2 regions of the Shewanella sp. SM74 genome follow, and region 2 is predicted to be linked to the other one. Evidence: predicted binding sites of a transcription regulator. Region 2 holds the regulator's gene; the other holds the start of a gene.
What was found. Region 2 encodes FliA, which starts transcription of late flagellar genes. Its sites were predicted from a motif close to CTAAAGNTNNNNNNNNNNNNGCCGATA; they were not measured.
Positions count from the first base shown of each region.

Region 1 (3,423 bases), on a different contig from region 2:
TATGTAAAATTGAGATTACCAGTATTTTTCAACGGTAATTTGCCCAGGAGCACGGCGTAAATTCTTCACTAACCCTTTATCGAGTAAAGCGGCTTGCGCACCATTAATCATACCCGGATTGCCGCAGATCATAACTTGAGAGTCAGCTGCGTTTAAGGTTAATCCTGCCTTTTTTTCGATTTCACCCGAGACTATTCCCTCGGGAATGCGGCACTGCAAAGCATCGGCAAAGGGTTTACGGGTCACACTCAAGACTAATGTAAATTGTTCAGGGTATTTGCGTTCTAAATTACGCAGCTTATCAAGATATGCCAAATCCTGTGCCTCGCGCACGCCATACACAAGCACGACTTTTTCAAAACGCTCCCAAGGTTCATCGGTGTCGAGCATAGACAAAAATGGCCCTACTGCTGTTCCTGTGGCTAAAAACCACAAATGCTTCCCTTGGAGTTCACCCTTAGGAATTTCAGCTAAGGTCATAAAACCGGTCGCGGTTGAGGTAATTTCAATTTCATCGCCTATTGCAAGGTTGTGTAATTGAGGCGATAACAGGCCATCCTCTACTGCAACGGCGAGCACCTCGGCATAGGGTTTATCGGGAGAATTTACTAAGGAGTAGGCTCTAGCCACACGCTTATCATCTTGCATTTGACTTAACTTGATAAACTGACCAGGAATAAATGGAGCTAACTCGGCAGCAATGCGCAATGAGAATAACTTATCACTCCAATCAATACGTTCTATCACTTGTCCCCTAATCCACATAACTTGCCCTCAAGCGAAACGTTAAATAGGCTTCCAGCATAGACTTTTTTCTGCACAACAAAAACCCCTTATATAAGGGGCTTATGACTATAACGCTGAATATAGAACTGAAAATACTGAGGTATTAACTCGGACTCGATACTGTCTCATCAGTCTTCTTGTTAAAGCTATCTCTAAAGGCTTGCAGCCCCTCTTGCACTAAGCTGTAGGTTTTATCGACACCATCGGCAATATCACCCTGCAATACTTTAAGGCCGGACAGAATATCTTTAGCCTCTTTAAAGCCATTGTCGATAGCACCGCCAATAATCCCCATAAAGCTATCGAGTTGATCACTTAGACTCATTCCCGAATTTTGTTGTTGGTGAATGCTAAAAAACTGCGTCGCAAAACTCACGATACGATCTGCAGTCGCTTCTGGAGAAGTATCTACGCCATTATCGTAAGCCGTCTGAATCGCGTTCTCGCCCATAGTGGGCGCTAATTCTTTATTAATCGACTCTATCGCTGCGCGATAAAGCAAGGCCATAGACTGATCGCCTGACTTGATATTCACATCTTGCTGTGCCGATAAAATCGCTTGATTCATCAGCTGCTTGCTCGTTTGCTGCGCGGTTTGCTTCGAGGTTACTTCTGTGGCTTTCGCGTCCTTCGAATCACTCACTTCGGTGCCCTTAGACGCCGCGTTTTCAGCATATTTTTTCTGTGGCAAAGGGGTACTTTGCACTTGAGGGGGTTTATTGATTTCCATGATGACTATCCATTCAATTCGGGTCGACTTAATTATCGACCAAAATTTAACCAGCTTTAGTAATTTTTAGAATTGAAGTACCATCTGACCACAAGGCCATGATAAGGCCCACATAAATTAAGTGGGTTCATTCTTAAATAAGGTGCATAAAGCGCCAACCCACCGCAATGCAGATCATTACTATCGCTGAGCTTAGACATAAGCCAATAGAAAAGGATGTTACACCATGGCAGCAGGCCGCAGTTTGAGTCATTTCCGCTTTCACGGGTTTACACTAATCCTTAAGCACTATTTTAAGCATAATCTGGGTATCAATATAAAACGCTTTAGCCTGCTAACAAGCCTCGTCATATTCACTTGCCTCGGCTTTACTCCCATTAGCCAAGCTCATGCTGAAAGCAGACTAATTATTTTAGTCAGACATGCGGAAAAAGCCGACACGCCAGCCAATAACCCGCAGTTATCACCCAAGGGAGAAATACGCGCAGCATCACTGATCACTGCCTTGAGCCGCACGCCGCTTTCGCAACTTATTGCGACTCAATACCTAAGAACCCAACAAACACTCGCGCCCATCGCCGAGGATCGCCATTTACCTGTGACGATAGTAGAAGCAGCCAAACCTATCGAAGGACATATCCAACACATTGTTGAACAAGTGCATGCTGTAAAGGGCAATACACTCATCGTTGGGCATTCAAACACTGTCCCACTGATCATTAAAGCCCTTGGCGGACCAGAGATCCAAGCGATCAGTGAAGATGACTATAGCCAGCTGTTTTTACTCTCTCTTAATGATGACCAACCTGCGAGCTTGATCGCCACCCGTTACGGACAAGAATAAGGATAAATAACATGAGTGAACTCAATTGGTTTATGTGGGGACTCGATCTATTTTCAGGGCTGTTTTTGATTGTGATAGGACTCGCAGTACTCGCGGTTATTTACATGTATATCGCAGATAAAATGCAGACCAAACAAGCGGTAAGACATAACTATCCTGTAATTGGTCGCTTTCGATATCTGTTTGAAAAACAAGGTGAGTTTTTCAGACAATACTTTTTCGCCCAAGACAGGGAAGAATTGCCCTTCAACCGTGCTGAACGCAGCTGGGTGTACCGCGCGGCTAAAAATGTTGATAGAACTATCGCCTTTGGTTCGACTCGCCCCTTAGATAACGCCGGTACTATTATGTTTATGAATACCGCCTTCCCAACCCAAGATGAAGAGATCACACCCATTCATCCACTGACAATTGGCACAAATTGCCGCCAACCCTATACGACTCAAGCCATTTGTCATATTTCAGCCATGAGCTTTGGGGCTCTATCGCGCCCAGCAATTACCGCCCTTTCCCACGGTGCGGCGCAGGCGGGTTGCTGGCTTAACACAGGTGAAGGCGGCTTGAGCCCTTATCATCTAAAAGGTGGCTGCGATATCGTCTTTCAAATTGGAACGGCCAAATACGGTGTACGTAATGAGCAAGGACATTTAGACGATGAAAAGCTCAAGTCGATAGCCATTCATCCCGAAGTCAAAATGTTCGAAATTAAAATGAGTCAAGGAGCTAAACCGGGCAAAGGTGGCATTTTACCAGGGATCAAAGTCACGGCTGAAATTGCCCATATTCGCGGTATTCCTCAGGGTTATGACTCTATTAGCCCTAATGGTCATATTGAATTCAAATCCGTGAACGATATTTTGGATATGGTTGAACGAGTACGTGAAGTTACAGGTAAACCAACGGGCATTAAGGCCGTACTCGGTGACGTACAGTGGCTCGAAGATTTATGTGATGAAATCGAACGTCGTGGCGAAGACTCTGCCCCCGACTTCTTTACCTTAGACAGTGCCGATGGTGGCACAGGCGCTGCACCACAACCTTTAATGGATTATGTCGGATTACC
Region 1 covers NZ_JAKKRZ010000012.1:151,760-155,182, forward strand. The annotation lists gene L5M49_RS14040 (ferredoxin--NADP reductase) at 16-765, opposite strand; gene L5M49_RS14045 (DUF5610 domain-containing protein) at 890-1,516, opposite strand; gene L5M49_RS14050 (SixA phosphatase family protein) at 1,743-2,360, shown strand; gene L5M49_RS14055 (FMN-binding glutamate synthase family protein) at 2,372-3,423, shown strand, end outside.
Region 1: a site for FliA is predicted at 1,550-1,576, ahead of L5M49_RS14045 (DUF5610 domain-containing protein). Genes of this name have one in related genera too.

Region 2 (3,423 bases):
CCACAAAGTCTTGCTAATATGCTTGATAATCAGGGCGATGACATTGTTAAGCAGGGCGGGGTGGTTGCATTAGTTGGTCCTACTGGGGTTGGTAAAACAACGTCATTAGCTAAACTTGCTGCCCGTTTTGCGGCACATCATGGTGCTGAACATGTTGCTTTAATTACCACAGATCATTATCGCATCGGAGCCTATGAGCAATTAGCAACTTATGGCAAAATAATGGGCTGCCCAGTAAAGCAAGCTCATGATCTAAATGAATTAGAGCAAATTCTCTATCAGTTTAGGAATCGCAAGCTAGTATTGATAGATACGGCTGGCATGGGACAGCGAGATATGCGCCTTTACCAGCAACTTGATAATTTAACTGCAAATAGCAGGATACCTATCCGCAGTTATCTGGTACTGTCTGCGACAGGGCAGCGCCGTGTGCTGCAAGATGCAGTCAATCATTTTAAACGCATTCCCCTATCTGGTGTCGTTCTCACAAAACTCGATGAATCTGTGTCGTTAGCAGGAGCATTAAGTGTGTTGATCCAAAACGGATTACCATTAAGTTATATTACTGATGGACAAAGAGTTCCTGAAGATATGAAAGTTGCGGATACCCTAGATTTAGCCCAACAGGCACTCGCAGCGTTAGATAGTACAGAACAACAATCATTACAAGACACAGCGTGGTCAGATAATATGGCCTGTGCATTTGAGTAGATTTATGACCCTGGATCAAGCAAGTGGTTTACGTATGATGAATCAACCCTATAACGAAAAAGTGAAAGTAATCGCGGTCACTGGTGGCAAAGGAGGCGTGGGTAAAACCAGCGTTTCTATTAATACTGCTGTGGCATTAGCCGAAAAAGGCAAGCGTGTCTTGGTACTTGACGCTGACCTTGGCTTAGCAAACGTCGACGTCATGCTGGGTATTCGTGCCGAGCGTAACCTCTCTCACGTGCTCTCTGGTGATGCAGAGCTTGACGATATTATCGTGCGTGGTCCAAAGGGGATAGGCATAGTACCAGCCACCTCAGGAACACAGGGGATGGTGGAATTAAGCCCTGCACAACATGCTGGATTAATCCGAGCATTTAGCGAGATGCGGACTCAGTTTGATATTCTAGTCGTAGATACTGCGGCTGGGATCTCAGATATGGTGCTCAGTTTCTCACGTGCTTCGCAGGATGTGTTAGTCGTTGTTTGTGATGAACCCACTTCGATTACCGATGCCTACGCCCTGATTAAAATTCTCAGCCGTGAGCATGGTGTGTTCCGTTTTAAAATAGTTGCCAATATGGTGCGTAGTTTACGCGAAGGTATGGAATTATTTGCTAAACTCAGTAAAGTGACCGACAGATTTTTAGATGTTGCACTTGAATTAGTCGCCACGATTCCATTTGACGAAAACTTACGTAAATCTGTTCGTAAACAAAAATTGGTGGTTGAAGCTTATCCTAAATCACCAGCGGCGATTGCGTATCAAGGATTGGCAAATAAAATTTTGAGCTGGCCTGTGCCGCAGCAACCTGGTGGGCATTTGGAGTTTTTCGTTGAGCGTTTAGTACAACGACCAGATTTTCAAGAGGAAAAAACGAGTGAATAAAGCCGCTGCGTATACTTGTTTAGACAATAAATCGTCGATCGTTGAACAGTATGCTCCGTTGGTTAAAAGAATTGCGCATCATTTACTCGCCAGACTACCTGCATCTGTGCAGTTAGATGATTTACTCCAAGCTGGGATGATGGGGTTACTAGAAGCATCATCCAAGTTTGATGGTGGCAAGGGTGCGAAATTTGAAACCTTCGCCGGCATACGCATACGTGGAGCCATGTTAGATGAAATTCGTCGTGGCGACTGGGTCCCTCGTTCCGTTCATCGTAACAATCGTAAGGTTGCACACGCTATTGATGAGTTAGAGCAAGAACTGGGCCGTGATGCACGCGACACAGAAATTGCAGAAAAACTTGATATGACGCTCGATGAGTACCATCATATTCTTAACGATGTTTCTGTCGGAAAAATCATAGGGATAGAAGATTTAGGCGTATCTCAGGATATACTTACAGTGAGTGATCGGTCCGATGATGATTCATTTGAAGCATTAGCTGAGAACCAATTTCATTCTGCTCTGGTTGAGGCAATTAAATTATTGCCTGAAAGAGATGCATTAGTGTTATCCCTGTACTACGATGAAGCATTGAATTTAAAAGAGATTGGCGCCATTCTTGAAGTCAGTGAATCGCGGGTTAGCCAGATATTAAGTCAGGCAATGTTGCGATTGAAAGCTAAACTCAAGCACTGGACATAAGTATAATTATTAATCGAGCACAGAATGTCAGCTCACCGGAGGAAACCTTGGACAAGAATATGAAGATTCTCATTGTTGACGATTTTTCGACAATGAGGCGTATCATCAAGAACTTGTTGCGAGACTTGGGGTTTAATAACACCCAAGAAGCAGACGATGGCTCAACAGCCCTGCCGATGTTGCAAAAGGGGGATTTTGATTTTGTTGTTACAGATTGGAATATGCCTGGTATGCAAGGAATCGATCTGTTAAAAGCAATTCGCGCTGATGATTCGCTGAAGCATTTACCCGTATTAATGGTGACTGCTGAAGCAAAACGTGAACAGATTATTGCTGCCGCTCAAGCGGGAGTGAATGGTTATGTGGTTAAGCCTTTTACCGCTGCAACGCTGAAAGAGAAGTTAGATAAAATATTCGAACGACTCGCTTGAGCAAGGATGAGCTATGAAGTCACAAACATCAGGGCTCATCACGCTCGAGCAAGCTCAGCACTTAGTTGAATTATTAAGTGCAGGTGAGCAAAGTCAGGCAGATGATTTATTTCGGGAGCTTGCTGCTCCACTGCAACGAGAATTATTCGAAGAAGTAGGTAAATTAACTCGGCAACTTCATAGTGCGCTGATGGATTTTCAAGTTGATAATCGTCTTGCTGAATTAGCCAATACAGAGATCCCCGATGCCAAGCAACGTTTAAATTACGTTATTGACATGACCGAACAAGCTGCAAATAAAACCATGGATGCGGTTGAAGAATGTTTACCTTTGGCTAATGCCGTGACCGTAAATATTCAAAATGTCATGCCATCTTGGGACAGATTAATGCGACGCGAGATAGCGCTGACTGAATTTAAGGGCCTTTGTCACGATGTACAAGACCTTATGTCTCGTAGTGCAAATGACTCGACTCGATTACGTGAATTGCTTAATCAAATTTTGATGGCGCAAGATTTTCAAGACTTAACAGGACAAATAATACGTCGTGTTATTGATCTAGTAATGGAAGTAGAAAGTAATCTGGTTTCTATGCTGACGGTATTTGGTGAGCAACCTATGATTGAAAGTCAGATTGCTCAGAAAAATAATATTGAAGCAGAAGGCCCGATAATGAATGCCGAGCTTC
Region 2 covers NZ_JAKKRZ010000003.1:98,528-101,950, reverse strand. The annotation lists gene flhF (flagellar biosynthesis protein FlhF) at 1-711, shown strand, start outside; gene L5M49_RS04335 (MinD/ParA family protein) at 716-1,597, shown strand; gene L5M49_RS04330 (RNA polymerase sigma factor FliA) at 1,590-2,303, shown strand; gene cheY (chemotaxis response regulator CheY) at 2,351-2,734, shown strand; gene L5M49_RS04320 (protein phosphatase CheZ) at 2,748-3,423, shown strand, end outside.